One region of the Paenibacillus durus genome, then DNA from elsewhere that is predicted to be linked to it. Evidence: riboswitches for the same ligand, from Rfam matches in the RefSeq annotation. Region 1 holds a riboswitch; the other holds the start of a gene.
The links. A riboswitch is a leader RNA that binds a small molecule or an ion and turns the genes downstream of it on or off. The one in region 1 is predicted to bind cyclic di-GMP.

Region 1 (15,797 bases):
CTCTGTACCTGGCTGATGTGCGCGGCACGCAGTCTGAAGCAGAAGTAGCCCATATTTTGGCGGCTATGCAATCATTGCCGGAGCAGGTGGAAGCCATCCTGGAGAAGAAAGACGCGATCAAAGCATATGCCGAGCAAATCGCGAAGCATGATCACTTATTCTACCTTGGCCGCGGCGTGGACTACGCAGTTGCCCAAGAAGGCTCGCTCAAGCTGAAAGAGATCTCTTACATTCATTCCGAAGCCTATGCGGCAGGTGAATTGAAGCACGGAACTCTGGCACTGATCGAGGAAGGCGTTCCGGTTATCGCGCTGGCGACTCAAGAATCCGTTCTGGAGAAGACCGTCAGCAATATCAAGGAAGTGAAAGCCCGCGGCGCAGACGTGCTGGCGATCACGCATGAAGAGCATGTCACCGACCTGCTGAAATCCGTCGACCAGGCCTTTGCCATTCCGAAGACCTTGCCGATGCTGACCGCCGCCCTGTCCGTAGTCGTCCTCCAATTGCTGGCTTACTACGCTTCCCTAGCCCTTGGCCATGACGTCGATAAGCCAAGAAACCTGGCGAAGAGCGTGACGGTGGAGTAAGGGGAATAAAGGATAATTGAACTTGTGTCTGGTGATAAAAAAGTTTGGAACCAGTAATAAAACTCGTGAACCGCTTTGTCAGTCCCGATGAAATTATATTCATCGGGACTTTCTTTCTGAATGGGGTGATACATATCGAAACAATCGGTAGCAGATTAAAAATGATAAGAAAGCTCAATAAGATCAATCAGGTTGATTTTGCTACTAGAATTGGAATATCTCAGGCTACGCTAAGCGAGCTGGAACTAGATAAATATAAGCCTTCAGTAGACACACTATTAGCAATTGCTGAGGCATTAGATACGAATGTTAAGTGATTGTACGAGGGGGAGAAGCTACGGCGGATAAAGCGTTTGGAATCACGAGTATCAGTGAGAAAGAGGCCGAATTACTTTCGCTTTATGAGAAGTTATCAGCGGATACTGGAAGAACTACCGGAAGAATGGACTGCAAGGTCTCGAATTAGGTGAATATCCGGGTGGCTCCAAGCGACTTTCGGATGAGCAAGAGGAACAGCTAAAGCAAGTCATCGCGGAGAAACGTCCGGCCGATGTCGGCTATGAAGCGAAGTATACCTGGACATTAAAACTCATTCGAGGCTAGATTCTTCGGGAATATGGCGAAGACTACACGCTCAAAGGCGTCTCCAAAATGCTGAATCACGCTGCCTGAGCTCAAAGATCAGTTAGATCAATGAAAAGTGGATCACTTGCTATTTGAAGACGAGTCGGCTATTCGGGCCTATCTAGCCTTACAGTACAATTGGTTTCCGAGAGGACAGCAGCGAAAAATCAAGACGTATGGCCAGCATCAGGGTGCCAAGCTGTTCGCAGTGATCGATTACGAAACCGGCCATGTCCTTCACCGGGAAGAAGAAAAGTTGAATGCGAAAGCGTTCCAACGCTTCTTGACCGACATTTTACAGACGTATTCCGGCAAGGTCGTGGTTGTGCTGGATAATGCCCACATTCATCATGCCGATGAAACTCAGCCTTTTCTCAAGGAATACGCCCGATTGCAACCGCTTACTTCTTCAGGTATAAGATTTTCAGTTCAACTTACATAGTATCAATTATTTCTTATCGACTCATCATACTTGTTATTCACATATATATCTAGTTGGGACATATCCTAAATAAATGATTGTATCCCAAATAGTTCTATGGGAATAAATAGATGATTGGTATAATAGACCTATAATATTAGTTTTGGCCTTGTTATCTGGCTGCAAATAAACAAAAAATGCTGGACTTAGTCCAATTAATGTTGTACAGGAGGAGAAACTTCATGTTTTTAGCGAGAGCTCAAGTGCATTCGTTTAAATCTATTGATGACAGTAGGGAAGTATTGATAGATCCAAATGTTACTATACTTGTTGGCCAAAATGAGTCTGGTAAAACGGCATTTTTACAAGCCCTTCATAAATCTGCCTCTGTAGAAGCGAATATTAGTTTTAATATTACTGAGGATTACCCTCGTAGATATTTAAATGCGTATGAGAAGGAGCATGAAAGTAATCCTGCAGTTGTTACAAGGCTAACATATACTTTGGATTCAAAAGAAATTGAGACTATTAATTCTGACATTGGTTTCGAGTTGCTAAGGGAATTATCTTTTACGCTCAATTATACATACGATGAGGACTACACCATTTCTCTTAATGTACCCGAAGGTTTGTTTTTACAGTATCTTATACAAAACTCTAGAGTTTCAGTTGAAGTTAGAGAAGCTCTTTCTAAGGTAGATACCTTAAAAACACTAATTGAGCAACTGCAATCTCTTGATTTAAATGGGGAAGAAAATGAATTTCTTGAATCAATAAATAAAAAGTTCAATTCAAGTAAAAGTACAAGTTGGAGTAATTTACTAGCATTATATATTTGGAGAATACATTTAAAACCATGTGTACCTCGTTTTCTATATTTTGATGATTATAGGGTGTTACCAGGAAAAATTAATCTTCCAGAGTTACAAAGAAAAGTAGAAGTGAGTAAGAATGATGCTAATATCTTAAAGGATGAGGACAGGACTGCTCTTAGTTTGTTAAAAATGGCAGGAGTTGAACTATCTGAACTTAATAATTCTATAGGGTATGAAAATATTAAAGCTAAACTTGAATCTATTTCAAATTTGATTACTGATACGGTGTTTGAATATTGGAGACAAAATCAAGAATTAGATGTAGAGTTTGATATTCGCCAAGACCCCAAGGATCAAGCTCCATATAATAATGGGAATAACCTATATATTCGGATAAAAAATCGAAGACATCGTGTAACGGTTCCTTTTAATCAAAGGAGTAAAGGATTTATTTGGTTTTTTAGCTTTATTGTTTGGTTTGACAGTATTAAAGAACAAATGGACATTAATAGAGATTTAATTCTATTGCTTGATGAACCTGGTCTGAGTTTACACGCTCTAGCTCAAGCAGATTTCTTAAATTATATTGATGATTTAACAAAGAATCATCAAATTATTTATACCACTCACTCACCTTTTATGGTACCTAGTGACCGTCTACATCAAGTGCGAATGGTAGAAGATAAAATAAAAGAAGGGACGAAGGTTACAAGTAATCTCTCCTCCTCCGACCCCAAGACTTTATTTCCTCTGCAGGCTGCATTAGGTTATACGATTGCTCAAAATCTATTTATTTCGAATAAAAATTTACTTGTTGAAGGCCCAGCTGACCTAGTATATTTAAAGTTTTTCTCAGCATTTCTTGAATCAAAAAACAAAACATATTTATCCTCTGACATTACTATTATTCCAACGGGAGGGCTAGATAAACTTGTAACATTTATTGCGCTTTTGGGGGCAAATGATCTAGAGCTTGCTGTGCTTCATGATTACAGCAACAAACCAGATTCAAGAATCGAAACATTAGTTAAAGACAAAATAATCGCTAATAAATATATTTTAAACTACGCTATGTTTAGAAATTCAAAAGGGGCTAATTTGCAAAGTACTGATGTAGAGGATATGCTTTCTCCCAAACTGTACCTCTACATGTTTAACACTGCATATAGTAAAGAACTTAATGGACAGGAGATACTAGAATCAGATTTGCCTGAAGGAGAAAGAATTGTTGATAGAATTAATAGATATTTGAAAAACAATTCAGTGTTATTAAGGCCTAGTGGTGGTTTTAATCACTATTTAGTTGCTAATCACTTAGCTGCAAAGCCACCTGCTGCTAGTAAAGTTGATTCAAAAACTATCGAGCGATTTGAGAGACTATTTGAGAGAATTAATCAACTATTTGAGATATAAACGAAATAAAATACAGGAAGGTAGAACTTAAATGATTGAGGGATATATTAAATGGTATAACTTTATCAAAAAATATGGATTTATAAAGGTGGATAGTGATGAGGATGATTTATTTTTCCATATGTCAGAATTTCAAGATAGATCTATATCGATTAAAGAAGGACAAAGAGTATTATTTGAGAAAGTATTAGAAGATCGAGGAATTGCTGCAAAAAATATTCGGCATTTGGCCGAAGAAACGAATAAGAATCTGGATGAATTAGATGATAATTCTGACTCAGAAGTAATTATCACACCCGGTAAAAATGCTTTCTTAAATATAAAACACTTTACTGATGAGGAAAAAAAGATAATTAATGGATTAAGTAGATTTTTTTATGTTACAAATGGTGGAGGAACGATATATTTAGGAGTCACTAGCGAGTACCGGTACTTTCTTATAAAGCCAATTAATAAATATCAAGAAATGTTTAATTTGAATCGTGAAATTATAGTTATATTTAGTCCTTATCCTGTCTTCCAACCGAGAACATTAGACGCCATAGATATTGCATTTAAAAAACATACGCGTCTCCGAATTGATAGAATATGTAGTGTTGTGGTAAGTAAGGATACGAGCATTGAAACAAAACTGTATGAGATCTTGAGTAAAGATACAGAAATGCAAATTATTATTCCTTTCTCATATTCTGAACTAACCAATGATTTTAGCGAAGGGTTTATCATTAACAGAATCAAAAAACACTTTTATGAACGTGATCTTTTTGAATTTGAGGCTCCAATAAAAAAACAATTATATTTCTTTGGTAGAACAGATGTTGTACATTCATTATTGAATAGACATCTTTCAGGTGAACACTCGGGTGTATTTGGGTTAAGAAAAACGGGGAAAACTTCTATTTTATATGGAGTTGATAGAGCTTTAAAAAGAGAAAACGGTAAATCAATTTGGATTGATTTTCAGCATCATCACTTTAAACGATGGAATCGTTTATTGTACGCCATCATTTCTACAATAATTAGTGATCACAATATAGATCTAATTCGAAGTGAAGATGACTATAGTGAAGAAAAAGCACCTGGTTTATTTGAGTCTGATATGCTGTATTGTTATAAGTCAACGGGGAAGATATTGATTTTTTTTGATGAAATTGAACACATAACTTTCAGCATCTCTATATCTGATCATTGGAAAGAAGGACGAGACTATATAAAATTCTGGCAAGTTATTAGATCTTGTTCTCAAAAATATCCAGAGCTTTTTACTTACATTATTGCAGGCACAAACCCTAAATGTATAGAAACAACAAGAGTTGCTGGTGTAGATAATCCTATCTATAGCCAATTTGATCCTGAGAGTTACATTAAAGCTTTTGATACTAAAAGTACAAAAGAAATGGTTAATAAGTTAGGCGGATACATGGGTCTTGAGTTCGATGATATTGTTTGCGCGGCACTAACTCAGGATTATGGCGGACATCCATTTCTTATAAGACATGTATGTAAGACAGTTAATCAACTAATAAAAGAAAACCATACACTATCGAAGCCATTAAGGGTAAACAAAACAATTTACGACCAATCTAAAAAGGTATTTGAAGAGAAGTATGCTGAACGATACTATGAAATGATATTAGAAGTATTAAAGGAATTTTATTACGATGAGTATCAAGTATTAGTATATCTAGCTTTGGGTGATTTCGAGAATTTCTCTAAATACGCCCAGCGATCAAATAACTACACTAATCATCTACTTGGTTATGGGATTATTGAGAAAACAGGAGAGTATTATGGTTTCAAAATCGAATCTCTAAAAGAGTACATAATTAAAAGTAACCAATATCAGAAGTTAAATATGAATACCGAAGAAAAGAGAAAAGAAATTGATGAACGGCGCGGAAGAATCGAACCTAAACTAAGACAAATAATATACAATCAGCTTCGTTTTACCTACGGAGAAGCAACAGCTAAAAACAAAGTTCTAAATAACTATAATTATGATCAAGCTAAAAAGGCAAAGTATTCAGTTTATCAATACAAGGAACTATTTGATCCTAAAAAAGTTGTTACTACATTATCAGATTTAAAAAATATTATACTAAATAATTGGGATCCCGGTTTTAAAGGTGTATTTGATACGGACAAAAACAAGTTAAAAAATAGAATGGAAGCAATAATAGAGGTGAGGAACTATTCCTCGCATTCAGCAGATATTTCAGAATCGGAAATGCTAAGTTTTCGAGGGGCAATGTCTTGGATTGAGGAATTAGTTGAGAGTTATTTCGGTATTTGAACTCTGCTCTGAGTCTAATACTTTTTTCATTTGGGTTCTTATTGGTGGAAGTTTAGTCTATCCTGAAATAACTGTATTTCATCATCTGATGGCGTCCGTTAGCGATATAAGCGTCTAAAACTTATTTTTCAATAGCTGACGATTTTCTGACTCGAAAACTGTATTAAATCAATAACTCCAGTCTACAACTTTATTTTCTTCGAATAAATTGAACTTGATAACAAGCAAATAAAAGTCCTTTGCCAGCAATTAAACTCGAATTGAGCAACCAAACTATCAAAGCCGAGGAGATTCAGGATAATTTCCTGACATCTGATCGGCTTTTTCTTTTGTTGCAGGGGATAGGAATTAGGGTAGAGGGGGGAGGAAGATATTGGGTCTTTCTCGAATAATATCTTAAGGATATGACTTTATTTTTGTTACATTACTGTCAATGAAAACAATGAGCTGCATAGAAATTGATAACCAGACTACTTCAAGCGAGCGGAAAGCCGAGCATTTTTCAAAAGGAACCTCTCAAATGTGGACGGACGATTATATATCCCGCCAACTGTTGGCGTCACATTTAGATCCGATGTCGGATGCAGCTTGCAGGAGACCCGAAGTAATCGATTCAACCGTTCAATAGATAGATCATTACTTATGCTGGCAGGATCATGCCAAAGAAATTCTTGACCTGGGGTGCGGGCCTGGGCTATATGCACAGCGATTGGCGAAATTAGGGTATTCTGTAACGGGCAATGATTTTTCAAAATTGTCTATTGAATATGCCAAGCAACAAGCAACCATGGGGAACTTTGCGATTTCTTATGTAAAAGAAGACTATATTTCGTATGACTATCCCAATCCATATGACATCATCGTAATGATTTACTGTGATTTTGGCGTTATCGACGAATCGAGCAGGGATACGTTACTTACGAAGATCTATGCAGCTTTAAAACCTGGAGGAGCATTTGTTTTTGATGTATTTCGCCCGCAAAGGTACATGAACCATAAAGAAACAAAAACATGGAGTATGGCAAACGGAGGGTTCTGGAGGCCCGGTCCCCATTTAGGTTTAAATTCAAGTTATTGGTATGAAGACTCGGGCTTCCATTTAAGTCAATATCATTGTTGATGAAACCAGCCGTTTTGAGGTATATAACATCTGGGATAAAACGTACACAAGGGATGAGATATCCTCCATTTTACTGAAATATGGATTTGTTGACCTGGAGTTTTATAATAACTTCTCCGGCGATCCTTTTACTGAAGATAACGATATGCTTTGTGTCTTGGCAAGAAAGAAGTGAAATATTTTTACTGTTCCTCCAATGGTTATAACGGTTTTACAGGAACACATATTTCGCAAAAATGATGGTTAATCATTTCACCAGTGTATCTTTCTATAATCGGTTTGTTGTCCATTTGATATCCGCTGTTTTGTAAGGCTGGAATAATATCCGCCCATGCTTGTTGAATATCCTCCGTTGTATGTTTGACTTTGAAAACAACATAAACTCCCCCGGTAAATTCACTTTCGCAAATGGAATCATCCATTGGATAATCCTTTGAAATGACGATACATGCATCATATCTACAGTGTTCAGGAAGTGTTGTTTCAGGGTGATCTTGCGGAATGCCGAGTATGATTGACGATTCAGTAAGCAGATTTTTCTCCTCCGCCCATTTTTTTAACTTCTTCATAGCTTGAGTATTGGCAGGTCCATAGGGACCAACTTGCCGCACATAGGCGATGCGATAATTCGGGAGGGTTTCAACTGTAATATTCATGGTTTCGTGTTCCTTTCTCTATTCATATTCAATACATTTCGAATGCTATCATGATATAAAAATAAATACATTCCCTTTTTGAAAAAAAGACAAAATAATTCACTAACTGGATATTATGTGGAATCAATGTAACCCGTTATCGCTCTACATCGTATTACTCCCAAGGAGGCGATGGTGCAATGGAGCTTTATTTTAGAGATAATTTTTTTAATGCGGGTGTTACGGAAATTCTTAATGAACAGGAAGAAAGTATCGGTCAGATCGACTTGAAAAGTGCTTTTGGCTCGGCGATCGATGTATATGGGCACAATGGACAGCTGCTGTACAAGGGGAGTTTTCCGCTTTTTTCAGGCAAATGGGAGGTTACCGATGCCAGCGGGGGACAGGTAGGCGTTTTGCGAAGCAGATTTGCATTGTTCACCAAGAAATTCACATACGAAACCGAAGGACGAGGAAGTTACGAGGTAACCTCTCCGGCATTTTCAAGGGAATATGAGGTGTCCGATGAATCGAAGATTGTGGCCTATTTTAAACAAGTGAATGGTTGGTTTGCTTCAGGCGCTTATGTTCTGAACAATCAGAGCGATCATTTAGATACTTACGAGCTTGTGGCGGTGATTATGGGAATGCATGAAATTCAGAAAAGGCACCGCGATGCGGCCAATAGTGGAACCTAATCGTACTTGGGGCTGAAAAAATAAAAGACCAGGGAACATTTCGATATCTCCTGGTCTTGAATCAACCTTGCCTATGAGGGCCGCTATTTAGTATTAACTCTTTTTTCGCTTAATTTCTTTACGAATTTCTCGATTCGATCGAATCCCTCATTAATATTCTCCACGGAGGTCGCATAGGACAGTCTCACATAGCCTTCGCCCATAGCTCCAAAACAATCTCCAGGGGACACAACGACATGCTGATCCTTGAGGAGCTCGATTGCAAATTGATCTGAGGTTAGGCCCGTTTCTTTAATATTCATGAATACGTAAAATGCGCCCTTCGGCATGAGGCAGGACAAGGTATCGATGCTGTTGATCCGGTCGACCATGATCTTTCTACGCTGTTTATATTGCTCATTCATGTAGGTAAGAGCGTCTTGGGGTCCCGTCAGGGCTTCGATCGCTGCATATTGTGCTGGAGTGTTCACGCATGATAACATGAACTCCTGGATTTTTTGCATTTGAGAGATGACCTGCTCCGGACCCAGACAATACCCAACTCTCCACCCGGTCATGGCGTAGGATTTGGATACGGAATCAACAATAATGGTTCGTTCTTTCATGCCGGGAATACGGGCGATATTGAAAAATGCTTCTTCATCATAGGTAAGATACTTGTACACCTCGTCAAAAATCACATATAAATCATGCTCCATGGCAATCCGCGCGATCATTTCTATCGTTTCCCGGTCAGCCACGGCTCCCGTTGGATTGGATGGCGTATTCAATAGAATGGCTTTGGATTTGGGGGTTATCGCTGCTCTTAAACCTTGTTCCGTAAAGTTGAACCCTTCTTCTTCGTACACCGGAACCGTCACCGGAACGGCATGATTCATTTCGATCATTCCATAATAATTGGTATAGCACGGGTCACTGACGATGACCTCATCTCCGGGATTCGTAAGGACCAGAAGGGACAGGTAAAGCCCCTGCATACCCCCAACGGTAATCATAATTTCATCCAGCGGATTGTAACTGACTTTATCAAAATCTTTAAAATGCGCGCTTACCGCTTCACGTAGAGGAAGAATACCGGAATTGGGCGTGTAATGCGTGTGCCCGTGATCCATCGCTTTTTTTGCAGCGTCAATAATATGCTCTGGAGTATCAAATTCAGGTTCGCCTATGACAAAACTAATCACATTGTCCAAGCCTTGTGCCATATCGTACATTTTTCTGATTTTAGCCGGTTCGATGTTTGCGATCTTTGACGATAATTCTTTCATTCAAAATCTCCTTCCGCCACCCTTTATCTAGGGATTGAAACCGCTCCTTCCACACCTTTTTGCAGGTGACCGTCTAAATATTCGACCCCAATGGAGTCTAAGCCTTCTTTTAGTGCCGCAATCATTTCGTCTTTCTTGTCTGGCAGCATTCCGTGAACGGGGATTACATTGGAGGTATGGAGACCGAAGAAATAGGTATGGTCCAGGTTCAATCCGCTTAACATTTCGATTTCCTCTTCAATATTTTGGCGCAAGGTGTTTTCTATAAAAAGCCCTTCATTGACTTCTTCATCAAGCGGGCTGCCGGGATCCACATGTAAAGTGGCAATAAAGATCAGCTTTGGCTTAACTTCATTTAGCAATTTGCTGTTTGCTATTGCATTTTCACGTGTTTTTTCGCTGCCGGCTCCTCCGATGATAATATTTACACTAAAGTCTATTCCGGCATCGGTTAAACGCTGTAACTGCACTTTCGCTTCATCCACCGTAAACCCTTTATTAAAATGTTCCACGACCTCCGGCATCCCGGATTCCAGGCCAATATTGAGGTCATTAATCTTTAAGGCTCTTAATTCTTTAAGCTCTTCATCGGTTTTATTTATGATGTTATTAACGGAGGCATACATCGCTATGGTCTCCACTTCGGGCAGGATTTCATTTATTTTAACCGCAATCGATTTAAGCCGGTCTGCACTCAGGGCAAAAGGGTCGGCATTGACTAAAAATATACGGTTGACCTCAGGATACATTCGTTTGGCTTCCCATAAATCATGCTCAATTTGTTCCATCGTTTCGACATGAAAAGGAACATCGCTATACATGGTGCAGAAGCTGCACTCATTATGGCTGCATCCTACAGTAACTTGCAATAAGAGCGAGTTCGCTTCAAAAGGCGGACGGTAAACGGGGCCGGTATATTTCATTTTCACTTCTCCTTTTTGTACATAGAGTTTATTTCTATAAGTTTACAGCGGCAAAAATATTTAAGGTAGTACGCACTTTAAAGTACGTATCTCAAGTGAATTGACGGTGTTTAGGTGACAAACAAAATTTTTAATTGGTAAATTTTTAGTCTGGATTTATACTGAAAAAAAGAAGTGCAAAAGAACTATAAGAAATCACGAAACAAGTGATTGACCAAAGGCAAACTCGTTCGAAAGGCGGGGGCGCAAAGCCACGGGTCTTCCGTTATAGAAACTATAACCAGACAGCCGGGTTGCTCAGAGGCTTGTTTTTTTGCGTGTTCTTACAGCAGAAGAAAGGAATGGTTCAACGAAAATGAGACGAATCTTTTGGAGTGTACTTGTGGTCTGGATGCTCGTTGCATTAACAGAAATGGAAACAAGGGGGATGACTGCTAGTGCGGCAGCAGGGCTGAACTACACATGGAAAGACGAGGTGACGAAATTCAAAGTCGGACCTGTCGATTTCGGGGATCTCCAGGATGCTGAACTCGCCGGCCGTTACTTAACTTGGAGTGTAACTCAAGATTACTATGAATCAATTTACGCATTAAATTTGGACAACGGAAACACGCAAAGATTGACTACCGATAAGGCCCACAAATATAACCCGGTTATAGCGGATACCATTCAAGGTCCTATGGTTCTTTGGATTCAGAGTAATGAACTCCAGGGAAGTGATATATGGGGCTACAATTTAAAAAGTAAGGAAAAAAAGAAACTGGTTGATGGCGGGTCGTCCCACCTAACGGAATCCGTCGGTGATGGAAATTATCTGGCATGGGTTAATAATTACGAAATCCATGTTCTTAATTTGACAACCGGAGAGTCGCAGAAGATCGAGGAAGGGAGTAATCCCCAGCTTGGTAAGGGCCGGCTTATCTACCTGTACCATTCTGATGAAATTAGAGCCTATAATCTGGAAACCAAGAGTAAAAATGATTTTTACGGAGCGAGCTTTCCATATGATTATTCGTTCAATGGCAAATACATTTTGCTTAAGACCAAACTCAGGGAAAATCAGGGTTATGTTGAGCTGAACGCAACTACTCCGTCTGAGAAGGGAATCGTCCTGCAAAAAGATTCTCCTTTCAAATTGTCAAAAGTATTCACAGGGTTGTCCTATGGCCTTTGGGTTGAAAAAGGAGAGGGGGATAAAGCGAAGGTAACAGGTGTGGACCTTTTGCATAAGGAGTCCTTTTCGATACCGCTGGAAGCGACATACAATCATGTACTCGGACTCTCCGGCGATACGCTGATTTATTTAAATAAAGGCGGTTTTATCGTCAAAAGAACCATCATTCCTCCGAGTACCCGTGCAGACCGGAATGCAGAACCGATTCATGTCGTTATGGATGGGGTGGAGGTTCCCCTACGTACGGCGCCAATTTCGCTTAATAATAGCACCTATGTCGAGTTTCGTTCCCTGTTCGAGCGGATGGGGTTCGGCATTAAATGGGATAACAAAACGCGCCAGATCATGGGCACCAAGGGAAGCCTGGTAATTAAACTGACTATTGGCAAGAAAGAAATGGTTGTTAATGGAAAAGTTATTAAAACCGATTCTGCGCCGGTTACTCGGAACGGTACAACCTATGTTCCTCTTAGACTTATTGGTGAAGCGGCTGATCGTAAAATAAGCTGGAATGGAGCAAAGCAGACGGTGTACATCAGCCTGAAAGATACCAAGGATACCCTTTATAATGAAGATGGCACCATTCGGTATCATGGCGGACTGGTAGGCGGTATCCGTGAGGGGTATGGAACGCAATACAACGAATACGGACGTGTTTTCTATGAAGGGGAATGGAAGAACGATAAAATGCATGGCGAAGGGAAAATGTACTATCTTTTCGCTGACGAACTGTTTTTCGAAGGAACGATGAGAGATGGAATGCAGGTCGAGGGTACCGAATATTACCCCGGCGGAGGACTTCGGTACAAGGGTTCTTACAATGGAGCGCTGCACTGGGAGGGGCAAGAGGTTGTTCTGAATCGAAGTACAGGCGAATATCTCGTCGTAGAAATAAGACAGGGACGGCGAGAAGGAAAGGCAACCTGGTATTACGCCAATGATGAGGTTAAAATTGAAGGAGATTTCGCGGAAGACCGGTTCATTAACGGCACACTCTATGATCCCGAGGGGAATGTGCTGTACCAAGGCGGATTTGACGAATGGGGTGAACCTTTAAAGGAATAATAACAGTCCTGACGAAGTTATTTTCATCGGGACTGCTGCGAAACTTAATATTAATCCCTCTGAGCCAACCTTCGGGTTGGCTCTTGTGGTCTTTGAAACATTCTTACGGTCAAAGAAACCGGAGTCCGTTCACCATCGCTTGAAGATGATCTTGATCCGCCCAGAGGATGAAGTACGGATAGGTGCTGCCGTTAATGACTACAGGCTGCGGATATACAGCGATGAACGCGGATTGCTGCCGTAACTCCGGCGCTTGATCCGGGGAAGGAAAGATATAGCAGGCTTCCTGACCCTGCACTCGTCCCGGAACGATCCGCGGCGAAGAGCCGTATGGCATTAACCGGTGATACGCTTCAGCGCGGCACAGTTCTGGAAACGGCAGATCGCTGGCTATAGCCGAGATTTGGAAGAAACCGTCGGCGCCCTCGTACCGGGTCTCGCTCACCGCTTGCCACGCGGCAGGATAGGGGAAGCTGACCCGGTACGCTGCACTGCGGAACTGTGCGTAGTTATCCGCTGGAACGGATGCGTAGGACCATTGTACGGAGGTGATGGCGCCTGTTCCGGAAACAACACGGATTGGTGCGGGATGATGGATATCGACGATCCAAATCTCATTGGATAAGCCCGTTCCTCGGCAGCCGGACAAGTAAGCGATGGACTCGCTGCCAGGGGACCAGGTGACGGGGGTGGCAAAGCAATCGGAGACGGCCAGAATTTGCTGGCCCCCACCTTGCGGACGCTCGGTCCGGATGGTGGAGAAGTAGCCTTTGCGTTCGGCGAAATCGGTTGCGCTGTACGCGATGGCGGCGCTGCCCGGAGCCCAGGCCGGGAAATAATTTTTCGCTAATGGCCCGCCAGTGAGCTCGGTTACGTTGCACAATTTAAAAAGGACGTTGTCTGGACGCATGCTCAAGGTCCTGAACAACTTGAAGCAGCACCAGCTTCAATCATGGTCATGACAAGTAGGGGTGAACATTATAGCACTCGGGATCAAGTCCCACGGGCAGGAACGTTCGACCCGACTACCTTAATCCTCAAAGCAAATGCAAAAAGGATTAACCATAAAGAATTGGCTGGCCTCATAATACGGACTGGAAGGATAGTTGAAAGAAGGATTTTTTTTGAAAAAATAGAATTAGTCAATGAAGTATCTATTCATGAGGAGATATGCTATGACCCTAGAAGAAGCTTTTGAAGAAATAAAGTAAGTAGTCGATGTACACAGAGCATTCCTAAACAAAGCACGACCAACTGAGTGGGAAGTTTCAGAAGAACTCCAATTATGGTTAAGGGGTTAGGTGCCTCTCTTGATTGATGCGAGGCTGATTCAGAACGAGTCGATGTATTGCGTAAGAAACAGGTTGGATCTATTGAACTTAAGAACATCAATTTTATGCACCTACTTACAGCCCCCTTTTGCAATAACAACTGGGCTCGAACAAAGGAGTTTGTACGGTTGGGTGAGAGGTACGGGCACCTCGATCTGTTCATGTTTAATTATTTGGACAACAGCACCAGGGGTAATTTGCAGGGAAGCCTATTCAACGATACCGTCATTAAACAACCGAATCCACTGCCGATTTATTCGCTGTTTAATTGTATCACTTCATCTTGCGGCAGCGGTTTTATTTTATCCATTCGCTGTAGTTACAGGATTGACGTTGAGCAAGTCAGAGCTGCTTTTCACGAGGCGGCATGTACGGAATATAAACGAGAGGGGATTAAGTGAGCGATGATGCCTGCAAGCAGACCAACCCCGAATTTGTCTGATGTTTTGGGCAGCAGCCAATGTTGCTTGCCGTTATTTTCGAATAACAGGGATCAAGGCGGACCAAGGGGAGAACAAGCTTATCAGAAAATCCGTTTAGAGAAAAGACAGATCAAAGAAATTACAGAATTCGTTCACAGGCACAAGCTTTGCATGCCTTCTTTTCTAACGGCTATATGGTCCGTACTTCTATCCCATTACGCCAATCAATACGATGTGCCCGTGTTGTATTCCGTGATTTCAGACGAAATCGAGGACGAGTTCCACCGACGCTACCCGCTCCTAATAAACATTCAAAAAGAAGACCATCTTCTCCGGTTGGTACGCAAGGTAAAGATGCAATTGGATGATCGTAAAAGAAGTGGCAGCGCTTGGAGCGAAACGTTGACGCAGCAAACCGAAGGAAGCTCTCCAGCGTTGGGATCCGGGGATTTCTTCAATGTCGGCATCTTAGAGACGCATGGAAGGAGCCGGCTTCCGGGCGCCAAATCGAAGGCGTCAATCTCTCCGTGCGGAATGGATCGGCTGGAGATCGCACTCAGCTATCGTCATAGTCTCAATGAATTGGAATGTGCGGTTCAGTATGATGGCTGGCGTTTCGGCAAAATGCAGATTATTAGGCTCGCTGGGCATTTCCGGGTATTGCTGACGAACGCATTGCATTTACCAGACAAGCCCATACTTTCCCACCCGATGCTGACCGCAAAGGAATGGAAGCAATTCATCCGATGGAATGATACGGACATGACGTATCCCGTGCATAAAACCGTATATCAATTGGTAGAGGAACAGGCAGCCAGAACACCGGAAGCGGTCGCATTGGAGTTTCGTCGGCAGAAGTTGACCTATTCCGAATTAAATTGCAGGGCCAACCGAATCGGCCGGGTTATTTTGGACGCGTATCGGATGGAAGAGCAGGGCGATCTACGGCCCGGCACGTTGATTGCCATCGTCATGGACAGAAGTGCGGATGTGATACCGGCAATGCTA
Region 2 (15,797 bases), 2.1 Mb from region 1:
AGCTTCGGCTGGAGAGCAAGCGCCCGGGCAATGCCGATCCGCTGCCGCTGGCCTCCGGAGAACTGATGCGGGAAGCGCTGAAGGTGAGCCTTCGACAAGCCAACAACATCGGCCAGCCGCTGAACGGCGGCCTTGCGCTCCTTGGCGTCGCCAACGCCATGAACGATCATCGGCTCTTCAAGAATACGCTCCACAGTGTTGCGCGGGTCAAGCGAGGAGAACGGGTCCTGGAATACAATCTGCATATCCCGGCGCCGCTTGCGCAGTTCTTCCATAGACAGCTTGCGGATGTCCTGTCCCTCGAAGATGATTTCTCCTGCCGTAGGTTCAATCAGCCGAAGCAGCGAGCGTCCGGTCGTCGATTTGCCGCAGCCGCTTTCTCCCACCAGGCCGAATGTCTCGCCTCTGCGGACGGCAAACGAAATGTCGTCCACCGCCTTAACGAAGCCCTGCGTTTTATTCAGAAACCCTTTTTTAATCGGATAGTATTTCTTCAGACCACTTACTTCCAGCAAATTCTCGCTCATACCGCATCCTCCTGACTACTGTCATGCAGCCAGCATCTGCAGCTGTGCCGGTTCTCCTGAAGCGTTAGCTCCGGTAGAGACTGGCGGCAGATGTCCATCACATGGGAACAGCGCGGCGCAAACCGGCAGCCCTGCATATTTTTGCTCAAAATAGGAACATTGCCCGGAATGGAATACAGGCGCTCGCGGGTCTCGTCCATTCTCGGCACAGAGGCGATCAGGCCCTGGGTGTAAGGATGCAGCGGATTTTTGAAAATATCGTGAACCGAACCTTCCTCCACAACTTTACCTGCGTACATGACCGCCACCCGGTGGCACATTTCCGCAACGACGCCCAAATCATGGGTAATCATCATAACGGCCGTACCCTGCTCCTCGTTGAGCCGGCGGATCAGATCCAGAATCTGCGCCTGAATCGTCACGTCGAGCGCGGTTGTCGGCTCGTCCGCAATCAGCAGCTCCGGACTGCAGGAGATCGACATCGCGATCATCACCCGCTGACGCATGCCTCCCGACAGTTGATGCGGATACTCGTCGATAATGGCCTCCGGCCTTGGGATGCCGACCTTGCGAAGCATTTCAACCGCATGCTCGCGGGCTTCCTTCTTGGACAATCCCCGGTGCAAACGCACCGTTTCGATAATTTGCTGGCCCACGGTGAACAGCGGATTTAGCGAGGTCATCGGCTCCTGAAAAATCATGGCTACGGCGTTGCCGCGAATTTTCCGCATATCCTTTTCCTTCAGCGGCACGATATCCGTCCCCTTGAACACAATGCGGCCATCCACAATGCGGCCAGGCGGACTCGGCACAAGTTTCAGCACGGACAGGGAGGTGACGCTTTTTCCGCAGCCCGATTCTCCGACCACGCCCAGCACCTCACCGGGATTGATATAAAGATCGACGCCGTCGACCGCAGGCACTTCGCCTTTTTCTGTAAAGAAATGTGTATGTAGATTCTCAATTCGTAGAATAGGTTGGATCAAGAAGCTTACCTCTCTTCCGGCAAAAATTGAACATAGGTCAAATTTGAAGCAAATAAAAACTCTCCGGTTTTCAGAGAGAGAGAGAGCAATAACCTAACATTACATGAAAGAAATACTGCTTTAAACTAACAGAGCTGTCATATAATTTGACTTTACTATATATATTCCGACCCGACAAGTATAACTTTCAAAAACATGGACTGCCTTTTTTTCATCAATATGCACATAAATGCGTTTTCACGAAAAAGCACTCAAAAAAAAGACTGCGCTATTTATACAGCGACAGCCATTTCTCTAGTTGATAGCGTAAAACTTCCCTGTAATGGACGGGCTCGATAATTTCCGCTGCTTCTTTAAAGTTCGTAACCCAATCAATGAACTCCCTGTCCCGCTCAAGCGAGACTTCAAAATAGGCGTACTTACCATGCTGCTCCGTTTTTACGGGGACAATTCCACTCTTTCCCCTTCTGATTTCCTCCAGCACACCTTCAGAAAACCTGACCTTAAACACTACACGGAGGCTGTCCCCATCCACTGACCACTTTTGTTTCGTGAATGCCTGCAAGTCGAACGGTTCTTTGGAAAAGTTCTTATCCGTCAGTTTGACATTCGTCAGATCATGGGTGTGAAAACTACGGATGACCTTCATACGATGACAATATCCGATAAGATGAAAACGATTTTCCAGAGGAACCAGGTAATACGGATCAATCTCGAGTCCGTTCTCCTCCTGAGCATTGTCGAAGTAATCGGCTCGGATGCTTATTTGTTTCAGCACAGCGTTAAGAATTCGGATCAAGTGGAACTGTTCCGGCCCGGCGCCGTTTCGTTCCTGCCAAAGGGAACCGGCTTCTTTCCTGGCGTTCTCCATTTTTTCTTCTCTGTCCGCCTTCTGCTTGTATTCAGCCGCCATTACTTTTTCATAAGCACTCTCAAAGCCGCGGGGCATCAAAGGTTTAATCATATCTATAGTGTCGCTGAGCTGCGAAAATGCGGCCGATTCCTCCGATGACCAGTCCAGGGGGTACAACGCAAAATTACCGATGAAAGCATACCCTTTCCCATGTCCCATGTGGGTAATTGGGATATGCATAGCACTCAGAGCATCCATATCCCGATAGATCGTTCTCTCGCTGGTGCCGCAGCGTTCAGCCAACTCGCGCGCCAGAATGCCAGGCTTGGCCTGAACGAGCGTAATAATACGCATCAGACGGATTAATCGGTCTGTCATAATAACTTCTCCTTGCCGCGATTAGTAAAATAGACTCATTGAATATTTTATATCTAGATATATGTATCTATTTTATAAGAATAAAAATTTTATATAATAGATTAAGTAATAGAACTATTTTACTATTTTAACACACTTAACATCTTACTTCTTCGTTACTCTTCTGGATGACAAGTGAATATTCTCACAAAATATTGAAACCACTTATCCTTCGGCTGCGCCCGATCTTCACATTGCGGATGTTTGCTCCTTTTCAATCGGATCGGACTTCCGTTCGCACTGTATGTAAAGCGACTCGGCTTCACGCAGCAGGACAGAGTCTCCGGAACGCATAGCCATCAGCAGCAGATTATCCGCATGACGCCGCAGCTTCTCCCGGGCAAGCATTTGCTGCCCTTCCGAATATAGTAACAGCGCTTCCGCAATGGTCTTCTCTACCTTTAACAGTTCCACATGCTTCTCTACATAAAATGAACTGGCTTTATCGATGTATCCGGTATGACGGCTGTATTCAAGACTCAGCTTCTGTACAGGAAGCTCCCGTCCACGTTCACCCGGCCGCTGTCTGTAACGCCACTGCAGCCACAGCATTTCATGCCTGCCGGCCGCAAGGGATTCCAGATGAAATTCCAATGCAATATATTTACTTTGCCCTGAGCGGATAGCGCCCAGCGAGAGCAGGAGTCCCTGATCCCCGCTTTCCGCAAGGCGGCAGCCGTGCACCTCGGTCAGGCTCACATGGGGTTCAAGCCATATACGAAGCTCAATGTCGCGTGCAGCCAATTTCTGCGACTTCTTCCGGCCAATCCCCGGCTGCGCGGTGCCGCGCCATTCGATAAGCAGGACGGCCTTTTGCGATTTGCCGGAAAAAATGCAATCTTGGCTCCATGTGTAAGTCGGTTGAACGCTGGCATGCATTATTTCCACCTCTTTCTTTTTTTGGGTTTTATATTAATGTACCAATGTTGGCGGACAACTCCTTGTCATGGAATATATGTTCGGTTTGATATTATTGGCAAAAAAAAGAGCCGATTCATAGAAAGTGAACCGCTCTCGAAGAACAACAGCTATAAATGGCATTTTGCAATGAATTATTTTATTCTTCTTTGACGCAGTTCACTTGCCGCAATTTGTCGTACAACGGCGTGTTATAATATAGGATAATGAAAACACATTTACACGTCAGGCGGTGATTCAACCTATGAAATTAAAGATTCTTCCTTCACTGCCGCGTCTGCTGCCCGTGATCCTGCTGACCGGAACCCTCTATACTCTTCCCGCGCCGGCAGCCCATGCGAATATTTTTGGCGACCTATACCGCGGAATGGAGCAATTCTCCGAGCTGCCTGACCAGGTGAATGATCTGCAGGAAAGCTATCATCAGACCGTAGACGAGCTGGAGCGGACGAAGAATGAGCTTGGACAGACTATGGATGAACTGGATAACACCAAAAATCAGCTGGAAGCGTACCACAGCGAGAACACCTCGCTTCAAGAGCAGAATCGGCAGCTTACCGTGATGATCGATGAGCTTAGAGACGAGCGCGCCGCTCGAGAAAGCTATATACACCGTCTTAAAGTGACTTCACTTACAGGCCTCGGACTGGTTGCGGGTTATTTTATTCTCACGAGAGTTATCCGCCTTGGCATGCGAAGCCGCTCGAAGCGGGGGGACAGATTGCATTAATAGTTAAATCCGGCAGGGAGCGTCCCTCAACATGAGAAAGGAGTACGGGCGGTGAACGCGGAATTACAGGACGGAGGAAATGCCTTGAGCGGCGAGGCTTTGACTTTCACGCTGGAGGAGAATGAGGAAATTCATGTGCTGCACCCGCAGCAGATAATCGCCTATCAGGGGCCGTCCTCCGGGCGGGCCGACAGATTCATGGATGTAAAGGGAATGTACCGCAAGCGCAAGCTGATCCGGGCGGATATGACCGGTCCTTGCCGGTTCACGGCGGCTCTGCCTCCGGGCTACCGGGTCAAGACGGTTATGCTGGACGGCAATGACGATCTGCTCTATGACTTCAAGCACCTGTTCTATTACAGCAAAGGAATTAACATGCAGACCCGCGTACTTAGCGTGAAGAATATGATCGTGACCCGGGATGTCGTTAAAGTCAGGTTCTCCGGCAGCGGAAGCATCGGCATCCTGACGGAAGGAGTCGTATGCGAAGCCGCTCTGGACCCGGTTCAGCCTTTATATGTTGATGCGGGCAGTGTGATCGCCTACCCCGAGAATGCTGTGCTTGAGCTGACGGTCTACGGCAATCACCTGGCCAGCCAGCATATGAGCTATCACTGGAAAATGACCGGCAGCGGCCCTGTTCTCTTTCAGGCCGGCCGGCAGAACCGGAGATTTGAACGGGAGAATCATGAGGATGGTCTTTTCAAGCGGCTGCTGAGGGAAATCCTTCCCTTCGGCGGCGTATTTATCAAGTAAACGCCGCAGAGAAGAAAATGACGGCAAAAATCAAGGTGGCCGGTTCCAGTCAGAATCTGACTGGAACCGGCCACCTGCGCATGCGGGCAAATCGCCCGGCGCTCAACTGTTACAGTTTCTTATGCGAGGTAAGCGTTCAGCATCCAGATATGCTTCTCGACACTCGTTCTGATGCCGATGAACAGATCGCCTGTCGGTTGATCGCCGGACTCTTCAGCCAGTGTAATGCCGGCGCTCAGCTCTTGCGCGAGAATCGTGTAGTCCTTGACCAAAGTCGCCACCATTTCCTTGGCGCTCTCGCCGCCTGTCGCTTCTTGCAGGCTGGACAGAGACAAATATTCTTTCATAGTGGAAGCAGGTTTGCCGCCGATCGCGAGCAGGCGTTCCGCCACAGTATCTACATATTCAGCAGCTTCGTCATAATACTCTTCGAATTGGCTGTGAAGCGTGAAGAAATCCGTTCCGGTAACAAACCAGTGGTAATGATGAAGCTTAATTCCCAGCAGTGTCCAGTTAGCGGTTTGACGATTCAATGTGGCATGCAGTTCAGTTTGAGTTTTCAGATCAGTACTCATGATTCATTCCTCCCGGTTTTAAGTAATTAATATTTAGACTTATTCTAAATCTATATATAGGTTATCATAGATCTTATCCTTTTGCAATGCTTTCCCCTGTATATAATTGGTGTATATCTTATCATGCCTATCGGAGCAGCAGCTATTATTTCTGTCACAATCCTTCAGTTAAAAATACGAAAGAACCCTCTTCACAGGGTTCTCATGCAGTCGTTGACGTCTTGGATTACTCTCTTGAATATATTTGCAGCTCATGGATGGACCAGAAATTCCCGCCGGCGCCGGTTTGGACGATCTTCACATACCTGGCTTTCCTCTGCGGAAAGGGATACATGTCGACGTCCTTTTTCCCCCTGCCGTCAGCAGCCAGCTCCCAGTTGACCGCATCCTCCGATACATAGATGGCATAACGCCTGGGATAGTCGTAAGGAGAACGCGAGGTCTCCAGTTGAACCGCTTCGATCATATGCGAAAACTTCATATCAATCTGAATGGTCTCACCGGAAGTCATGTTCGCACCTGTATCCCAACGCGTACTCGGATCTCCGTCGATCATGTAGGAAAGCTTCTTTGGACTCTGGTTAATATTGTCCGAGGCCTGCCACCCCGTCCTGTCCAGAGGAACAAGGCCCGTAGCTGTAATTTGAGCCTTGTCCGACAGCAGGGCCGTGCCCGTCACCCGTACCGCGTAGGAGTATAACTCCCCTTCTTTTAGCGCCCGGTCGATATATGATGTGCCACCAACACCCTTGGCTATCGTTTTTAGTTCGCCGCCCGTCCCCTCTGAACGAAGCACATCATAGCCGCTTCCGGGCGCTTCCAGCCAGTTGAGCTGTACGGAAGTCCCTCTGGCCGCGGTGGCCGTCAGGTCTCGCGGGGCCTCGTCCTGCACCACAGAAGATGGCTGTAGAATATACTGAACCGCTTCTCCCGGCGCCAGCGTCTCCGTGAAGGTCAGATCAGGTCCCGCGTTCAGTCCGGTCACGTAGCGGCGCGCTTCTTCATACGTATCGCCATTTCCAAAGCGTTCACCCTCGTAAGCCGTTTTCTTGGGCAGGGTAACCTTGACACTGACGGTCTGCGGCGTATCCTCGAAGTTGACGAGGTTAACCAGGACCTTATTTGAGGTTGCTTTCGTTCCCGGCAGCGGAGTCAGCTTGGATGTATCCACGGCCCGGACATAGACCAGCTTGTCGGCAAGGGCGCTTTTATTAAGCAGACGGTAGGAAAGCGGAGCGCCATGGGTGGCATAAGCCAGGCTCAATCTGCGCATGATGCTGACGCGTGAATCCTCGTTCTCTTTTGTGTAATAAACTTCCGTCTTGGCCGGATCATGATTTTTCAGACTGACGTTCTTGAATTGGAACAGACTATAGTTGTAGAAAAAAGCGGCGTGCTGCACGAACATATCTGCATATCCAATATGGGCTCTCATGATCCGGTCGAATGCGGCTGACGTCCGCTCCTTCGCCCCGTAATGATAATCGTCCAAATGAGTGTCGGAGGTGCCGAACTCTGTCACCAGCATTTTTTTGGGGAGGCCGTCATTCGAACCATTGAACGTCTTCAGGTTCTCGGTAAAGCTGCCGCCGTTCTTGGCAATGTAAGAATCCCCGTAGGAATGTCCGTTTGTAAGATCGGTAGCCTTCTCCATCTCCAGCCGCTGCGCCGGATCACGTTCCCAGCCATCGGGATCGCCGCACTGGCGAACGCCGCCCCGTTGGCTTTTTTCACAGGAATCCTCCTTGTACTTCGGCCAGTACGTCCAGCCGGGAGCAACCGTCTGCAGATGAGGCGCAATTTGTTTGCCCTCCTTATTCAGCCATTCGGCTATCGCCAGATTGACGGCTTTGGAGCGATTAAACAACCCCGGCTCATTATCCACCTCGTAATATTGAAAGTAAGAGCCGTATTTCTGAAAATATTCGGTAAGCTTCTTCTTCGCGCTTTCCGGCAGTGATCCGTCCGCATTTAGCTTAATGTCCCCGGTGTACAAATACAGCGCGACCGCCTGCATATTGTAATCCTTAAGCGCTTTATAGTAGTTCTCCAAATCGGAACGGGAAAATTTCACATCGCTGGCGCCGCCCGTACGCATAATATTGCCGCTATAGGCTACGCCCAGCCACTTCATAATGTACGGCAGATGAGTGGTAGCGCCTGTATCAAAATAAAACTGCTTGTTGGTGACCATCGTACCCGTAAGCACATAACTGCCGTGAATCGGCTCGGTAATCGGTGAATCCAAAGACAACAATTTCAGATCGTCCCAAGTCCACCATAAATACTGCTCTTCCGCGCTCGACGCATATAGGGAATGGACCGCCTTCAGCTTAAGCTCGTTGTCACCGACTTGCAGTTGTTCCTTCGGGATATAGAGTTCATACGTTTTGCGGAATTTGTATTCGCTCCCCGTTCCCGCGACGCCCGCGATCTGAATAATCCCCGACAGCTCGCTGTTCGAGAATACCGCCATCTGCGGAACCGACTTATAGGCGTTGAGAATGCTCACCTGGAACAGAACCCCGTTCGCCGGGATTTTGCTCAAATGGTAGGATAGCCGCAGTTCGGGCGCGTTCCTGCCGTCGAGACCAGAGGGCAACTTTTTAAGCACGGACGCATCCGGCTTCGATGAATTTAGGCTGACCGTACTTCTCGCGCTTGAAGAATTACTCGGCGCGAACTCGCCGGCCGATTCATCACGGCTGCCGAGCTGCCAGATTAGCGCCCCCGCTGGGGATTCAGACGCTGTCTCATACGCGGAGGAGAACTTGGTCATTCCAATATCACTTCTCTCCGTCTCCTCACTACCCAAAAACGATACAGACAGCAAGAATAAGATGGCAAGTCCTGCAAGTTTCAAAAATATAGATAAAGGCCGGGCTTTTCCTGGTTCTCTCATTCCCTGTCCTCGCTTTCTCTAGAAGCCGGGTTTAAAGATACAACTCTCATTTGGGAAGAAACAGCACATTGGGGGGAATGACCTCTTCCTGCCAATCCGGCCCTTTCCAGAGCAGCTTGATATCGGCTTTCCCTTTGTTCTCAAAGTACTCCACTTTGATATCGTAACGGGTATCCCCTTTCAGCTTGATGCTTCCTTCCCGGGCAACATCGTTCTGCGGCATCCAGCTGTCGATAATGAGTTTTCCGCCGATCCATACCCGCACTCCGTCGTCGGACACCGCCTTAATGGTGTAGTTACCCGTTACGGGAGTCTGGATACGGCCTTGCCAGCGCACGGAATAAAAGTTTCTCTCCATGTCTTTATCCGGCGGGGAATCATGCCAGATAAAGTTGAGATTAGCGTCGGTTCTGCTTATGAGCGGTTGGCCTTTCAGGTCTTTATTGTTAAAATAATCTCCCCTCAGTCCATTTCCGGCGGCTTCAGCCTGTTTGTTCGTCATATGGATAAAATCGTTTTTGGACAACGTATAGTCCGCATTCATGAAGCTGCTTATTTTCTGCTGGCTGTTGTTCTCGGTCAGCATTTTGCCCCAAGTCATCATATAGACCCACTTGCTCTGGTTCTTGGCAAGCACCTGGGGATCGGGCAGCTCCCCGCTTTCCCCAATGGCGATCGGCTTCCCGTCCGCCAGCGTCAACAGACTGTCGTAATAAGTCTGCTGAAAGTCGTTGTTATAAATGTCTGCCGCAAGAATATCGACTTTATCTGCCCCCGGATAATAAGGCGCATAAGCGTCGGCCCACCCGTTGGGAGCATTCGGATTCCATACCCAGAGCAGATTGTTTAATTTATGTTTACCCACATATCGGTCGTACATAATGTTCCAGAGAGCAGAATAATTATCTTTCTTGCCCCACCAGAACCAATCGCCGTTCATTTCATGATATGGTCTCCACAATACAGGAACTCCGGCGGCCTGCAGCTGCTTCAAATACACGGCTGCCCTGTCCAGGTCGGCAATCAGCATGTCATATTGGGCTGTGCCGGGTGTCACATAGGCGTCAAAATCGCTCTGGCTCAAACTCATAGACACATTGGACCAGGCCGGAGATGTGCCGGGAAGGCTCTCATGAAACGTCATGGCTACAATACCGCCGCTCTCATACCAGTTGATGGCGCTCTTCACTACCGCCTCGCGCTGGCGGTCAATCATACCAGGCGACTGGCCGTTAATCGCTCCGAGCTCGTAGCCGTGAAGCACGGCATCGCTTCCGGCAGCCTTCTTCAGCTTGTTCGTGAACTCATCCGGGCTTTCCAGGTAATCATGCTGGCCGGAGATCAAGCCCTTCCCGCTTAAGTTCGCCAGATATTCAAGCAAATTCCGCGATTCGGCTGAAGCGGATGAATTAACCGGCGAGACGGTTTTTGGGGCTGCCGGGGGGATGTTATCGGCGTTTACCCACGGCAGTAAAGCGGCAAAAAGAATCAAAGGCACAGTCATAACGAACAGCCGATGTCTACGGAATAATTTCAATGTCATTTTCCTTTCTTAAGCTGGATTGTCGTCCCCGAACGCCGTCCTCCGGATGCTAGAAATGACGGTCCAAAATGGGGCCGATAGCTTAGAAGCCCTGCTGAAAAACAAGCAGGGCTGTCAAGGTTCTAATGAACTGAATTAGGTTATACTCTCAAAATATCGGCAGCCCATACATGAAACTATTCGTAAAAAATATATCAAAGCGATCCGGAAAGATAAAACGCGCTCGCGGGAACAGTTTCCTTAATTTGGCTAGGGCTTTCCCACATCAGACGGGCTTTGGCGCTCCCCGTATTGTCGTAATATTCTACTTTAATGTCATACAGTTTGCCGGCTTCCAGGTCGATTCTTCCCTTCCGCTCTACTCCGTATTGAGTGGACCAACTGGTAATGACCGCTACCCCGTTGACCCATAACCGAATGCCATCGTCCGAACTAGTATAGAAGGAATAGTTCTCGGTGTAGAGAGGCTTGATTTTACCGCTCCAACGGACGGAAAAATAGTCAGGGTGGACAGAGCTGTCCGGTGTTCCGGTTCCCCAGTTAAAATCGATGGCCGATTCTTCTCTTACCAGTGCAGGCGTTCCGGAAAGCTGCATATTGGCAAAATATTCGCCAATCAGCCCGTTGCGGGGCTGCGAAGGCTCCGGCGTGGCCGAAGGTAGTGGCAGCAGATTCGCGCTGTTCGGATCATTCACCCCCGAACCTTCTCCTATCGGCTGATAAGTCGGCGTTGGCGTCGGGCTAGGCGATGGTGTTGGCGTTGGACTCGGCGTCGGCGTTGGACTCGGTGTCGGCGTTGGCGTCGGCGTCGGGCTAGGCGACGGTGTCGGTGTTGGACTCGGCGATGGTGTCGGCGTTGGACTCGGCGTTGGCGTCGGGCTAGGCGACGGTGTCGGACTTGGCGCCAGACTTGGTAACGGCGCTTGTATCAGAATTGGGCTCGGCACCGTTACGGAAGCCATTCCCGTTATAACCTCATCGCGGGTTAAGGTGAATCCGTTATTCATAAAGCTCTTGATTGTAGTCGTGCTGTTGTTTTCGTACAGCATTTTGCCCCAGTTCATCATAAAGACCCATTTGCTCTGTGATTTGGGCAGCATCGCCGGATCGGGCATTTGTCCGTTCTCGCCAATGGCAATCGGCTTGCCGGCGGCCAGAGTCAGCAGACTGTCATAATAGTACTGATTGAAATCATTGTTATAAATGTCCGCCGCCAAAATGTCCACCTTATCCGCACCGGGATACGTCTTGACGTAAGGATCGGCCCAGCTGTTCGGCGCGTTCGGGCTCCATACCCACAGCAGATTGTTAAGCTTATGAACATTAACAAAGCGGTCATACATAATATTCCACAGAGCGGCAAAATTGTTCTTCTTGCCCCACCAGAACCAATTGCCGTTCATTTCATGGTACGGGCGCCACAGCACGGGAACCCCAGCATCGCGCAGGGCTTTCAGCGATACCGCCACTTTATCGAGTTCCGTGATCAGGCTGTTGTACTGCGTAGTTCCAGGAGTGACATACTTGTCAAAATCGGCCTGGGACAGCGATTTTTGCACATTGGTCCAGTTATAAGCCGTACCGGGCAGATTTGCGTGGTACGTCATGGCGACGATGCCGCCGTCCTTATACCATTTGATGGCGCTGCTGACGATATTTTGCCGCATCCAGGTCACGGCGCCGTCCGTTTGGCCGTTAATCGCCCCAAGCTCATATCCATGTAGGGCTGCATATCTGCCGCTCGTTACTTGAAGCTTGTAGTTGAACTCGTCCGGACTTTCCAGATAATCATGCTGGCCGGTAATAATGCGGGTTCCGGAAATGGAGTACAGGTAGCTCAGCAGCTTGACCGCTTCGGGAGAAGCATCAGGATTGACCGGGCTCCCCTGAGCCTCCGCAGCCGAAACAATCGCCAGGCTTCCTGTACCCGCAGGCAGGACAAATGTCAAGAGCAGACACAGGGATAGCATAACAAAGAACAGTCGATACATACGAAGAACTTTCAATTCCATCTCCCTTTCGGTAACCAGGCTTCCTCCTTAATTAAGAGGCCCTATGGCTTTGCGTCCCTACCTCACGATAGGTTTGCCTTTGTCGTAGTCGAAGGCTTAACCTTCTACCGTACATATCGACGTTATTTAATTATTCATGAAGTCCATTTTTCATAAATCCTTAATAAATAAGTCGAAAGACCTGTTTAATGGCCGGTAAAATTGGTTAAATAACAATTCTGCCTATCAATATCAAACTTTTTTTCAAGAAATAAACTGGTGCAGTTCAATGTCCTTCCAATCCAGCGTAATGCGGATGTTGTCCTCTTCCACCAGCTCCGATCCAGTCTGCACTTCGATAAACTCCACATCGGTCAGAGCCAGAATGCTGTGCTTCGTTCCTTCCGGTATGCGCACAACATCTCCCGCTTTTACCTTGTGCATTTTTTCATTAAGAATGATGCTGGCTTCCCCGCTGATGAACGTCCAGATTTCACTGCGCTTGAGATGGTACTGATAGCTGATATTTTTTCCTTCGGCAATAAAAATCCGCTTGGTCAGCACTTCATTGCTTTCATGGTATTTGACGTAATCGATCACCCGGTAGTGGCCCCATCGGCGTTCCTCATACATCGGTCTTTGTTCCGTGCCCTTCAGCACCTCTTTGATGCGCGGACTTTCCGATTTGTGAGTGACGAGAATACCGTCCGGACTCGCGGCGATAATCAGGTCCTGAGCACCGATTACCGTGATCGGAATATCAAGCTCGTTGACAAGGCAGCTTGTCGAGGAATCCTCGGTCAGAACGCCCTTGCCCATTTGATTGCTCGCCATCTCTTCGGTCAGCGTATTCCAGGTGCCCAGATCCTTCCAGAATCCGTCGTACGGCTGAACAACGATTTTGTCTTCCCGTTCAACCACTTCATAGTCGAAGCTGATCGAAGAGAGCAGCTTGTACTGCTTCTGCAGCTCTTCGTAGGTCAGCGGCAGGCCTTTTTGCTGCAAAATATCAAGCAGGTATCCGAGCCGGAAGGCGAATACCCCGCAGTTCCACAAAGCGCCCTGTCCAATGAGCTCTTCGGCGCGCAGGCGGTCCGGCTTCTCAAGGAAACCGCTCACCGGCATGACTCCATTCTCCTGAGCATCAGCGCTCGAAGGGATAATGTAGCCGTATTTCTCCGAAGGCAGCTCCGGTACGACGCCGATCAGCGCCAGGTTTGCGCCGCTGTCGTCAAGCGCCTGCTCAAGCTGCGAAACCGATCCGAAGAAGGAGCCTTCCACATAAGGATCGACCGGCAGAATCGCCACCGTCTCATCCGGCCGCACGCCCTCTACCGAATACAGATAGACGGCCGTGAGCGCAATCGCCGGAAAAGTGTCCCGGCGTTCAGGCTCGATAATAATCTTCACGTCGGTGCCCAGCTGACTCTGAATCATTTCCACCTGTCCGCGTCCTGTCGCCAGATACGACGATTCCGCGAGTCCCGCTTCTTCCAGCTGCCGCCATACCCGCTGGACCATCGATTCAGGTTCGCCAAGCGGGCTTTCCAGCACCTTCAGGAACTGTTTCGAACGTGAATCATTGGACAGAGGCCACAGCCGTTTTCCCGAACCGCCAGATAAAAGCACCAATTTCATAAGTGTACCCTCCCTCTAAATGGTCATGCCATGGCCGTGAAGAACCGGCTGCTTAATGGAACTCCATTATGTCAATATCGCAGTCTTAAGGCAGCACTGCGGGCAACAATCGAAGCGTAACATCCGTTTGCCCTGTTCTGTACAGGGGGGCTATTATACCGCCCCCGCCACACTCGGAGAATAGCCGCTGAGCCCGCCCATTCGCGGACGTCCTACCGAATAATATTCCAGCCCGGTTCCTTCGATCTGCTCCTTGGAGTAAACATTGCGGCCGTCGATCAGGATCTGCTTGCGCATGCTCGCGGATAATAGATGCAGATTGATATCCTTGAACACGCCCCAGTCCGTCAGCAGGCAGAGCGCGTCACTGCCGGACGCCGCTTCCTCGGCCACAGCGCACCATTGAATTTGCGGGTGATTGTACTGCTGGCGGAAATTATCCGCTGCGATCGGATCGTACACCTTCACGTGCGCTCCTTCCTTCACGAGCGCCTCTACGATTTCCCTTGCCGGCGATTCGCGCACGTCGTCCGTATTCGGCTTGAAGGCAAGCCCCCATATGCCAATACTCGCGCCATGCAAGCTTCCAAGCGATTCATGCAGCTTGGCGAGGATCATGTACCGCTGACCCTGATTAACTTCCACCACCGATTTGAGCAGCTTGAATTCATAATCGACGTTACCGGCGATCTGGATCAGCGCCTTCGTATCTTTGGGGAAGCAGGAGCCGCCGTATCCGATGCCGGCTTGAAGGAAGGAAGAACCGATCCGCTTGTCAAGCCCCATTCCCTCGGCCACCTCGGTCACATCCGCGCCGACCTTCTCGCAAATATTCGCAATCTCATTGATGAATGAGATCTTGGTCGCCAGAAAAGCATTCGATGCGTATTTGATCATCTCCGCGCTGCGGATATCGGTGACGACAATATTTTCAGTGAATCCTTGATGAAGCTCCCGCATTACAGGCTCCAAGGCCGGATTGTCCAGACCGATAATGATCCGGTCGGGATGCAGCGTATCCTGGATGGCCGAGCCTTCCCGGAGGAATTCCGGCGCTGACACGATATCGAACGGATAACCGGTGTTCGCGGCGATGATCTGACGGATTTTCTCGTTCGTTCCTACAGGAACGGTCGATTTCGTCATAATGATCTTGTAGCCTTCCATCGCCCGTCCGACTTCCGCCGCCGCGCTTTCAATGTACTGCAGATTCGCTTCGCCGTTCGGAAGAGAAGGCGTTCCTACGGCGAGAATGACGATATCCGAGCGGCGCACCGACTCCTGAATATCGGAGGAGAAGTGCAATCTTCCTTCTTTCAGGTTCATTTCAATCAGTGTCTCGATTCCCGGTTCGTAGATAGGTGACTTCATCTGTCTAAGTTTGGCTATCTTGTCCTCATCCTTGTCGACGCAAATGACGTGGTTACCCCCAAGTGTGAAGCATACGCCGGATACGAGGCCGACATAGCCGGTGCCGATTACCGCCAGATTCATATCATCATCCTCCTTTTAAAAATTTGACATACGCCTGTTCGACATACTGCTTGAACTGCGCAATAAAAGTTTGTTCATCGAATTTTTGCGCATGTTTCATAATTTTCCCAATATCCCATGCATACGATTCCACCTCGGAAATCGCCTGGAGCAGATCGTCGACTTCCTGCCGCTTGAAGAAGACTCCGTTTACGTAAGGCACAATCGTATCGAGCGCTCCGCCCGCCTGGTAAGCGATAACCGGTCTGCCCGCAGCGTTAGCCTCCAGTGGAGTAATGCCGAAATCCTCTTCTCCGGGAAAAATATAAGCCCGGCACTGGGACATGAGCCCGGTGACCTGTTCGTCTTCAAGGCGGCCGAGGAATTTCACATTGCTCTTGGCCATCCCCTCCAGCCGCTTCCGGTCAGGACCGTCGCCGACAATAAGCAGCTTCAGCCCGTTGCGGTTGAAGGCTTCCACCGCCAGA

Region 2: another riboswitch for cyclic di-GMP. It lies ahead of PDUR_RS28595 (glycosyl hydrolase); the one in region 1 lies ahead of PDUR_RS22975 (copper amine oxidase N-terminal domain-containing protein).

What each region holds. Positions count from the first base shown of each region.
Region 1 covers NZ_CP009288.1:5,225,778-5,241,574, reverse strand. The annotation lists gene glmS (glutamine--fructose-6-phosphate transaminase (isomerizing)) at 1-587, shown strand, start outside; gene PDUR_RS23020 (helix-turn-helix domain-containing protein) at 632-904, shown strand; gene PDUR_RS23015 (transposase) at 1,297-1,653, shown strand; gene PDUR_RS23010 (AAA family ATPase) at 1,875-3,860, shown strand; gene PDUR_RS23000 (cold shock domain-containing protein) at 3,892-6,153, shown strand; gene PDUR_RS28345 (class I SAM-dependent methyltransferase) at 6,782-7,273, shown strand; gene PDUR_RS22995 (AraC family transcriptional regulator) at 7,474-7,929, opposite strand; gene PDUR_RS22990 (hypothetical protein) at 8,109-8,606, shown strand; gene PDUR_RS22985 (pyridoxal phosphate-dependent aminotransferase) at 8,690-9,874, opposite strand; gene PDUR_RS22980 (radical SAM protein) at 9,898-10,797, opposite strand; cyclic di-GMP riboswitch class I at 11,007-11,098, shown strand; gene PDUR_RS22975 (copper amine oxidase N-terminal domain-containing protein) at 11,225-13,036, shown strand; gene PDUR_RS22970 (TolB-like translocation protein) at 13,146-13,946, opposite strand; gene PDUR_RS22960 (non-ribosomal peptide synthetase) at 15,192-15,797, shown strand, end outside.
Region 2 covers NZ_CP009288.1:1,279,998-1,295,794, reverse strand. The annotation lists gene PDUR_RS05875 (ABC transporter ATP-binding protein) at 1-527, opposite strand, end outside; gene PDUR_RS05870 (ABC transporter ATP-binding protein) at 524-1,513, opposite strand; gene PDUR_RS05865 (helix-turn-helix transcriptional regulator) at 1,782-2,744, opposite strand; gene PDUR_RS05860 (hypothetical protein) at 2,973-3,662, opposite strand; gene PDUR_RS05855 (coiled-coil domain-containing protein) at 3,946-4,431, shown strand; gene PDUR_RS05850 (AIM24 family protein) at 4,483-5,187, shown strand; gene PDUR_RS05845 (Dps family protein) at 5,307-5,762, opposite strand; gene PDUR_RS05840 (discoidin domain-containing protein) at 5,989-8,664, opposite strand; gene PDUR_RS05835 (glycosyl hydrolase) at 8,711-10,207, opposite strand; gene PDUR_RS28595 (glycosyl hydrolase) at 10,402-12,213, opposite strand; cyclic di-GMP riboswitch class I at 12,226-12,307, opposite strand; gene PDUR_RS05825 (sugar phosphate nucleotidyltransferase) at 12,463-13,836, opposite strand; gene PDUR_RS05820 (UDP-glucose dehydrogenase family protein) at 13,990-15,330, opposite strand; gene PDUR_RS05815 (glycosyltransferase) at 15,335-15,797, opposite strand, start outside.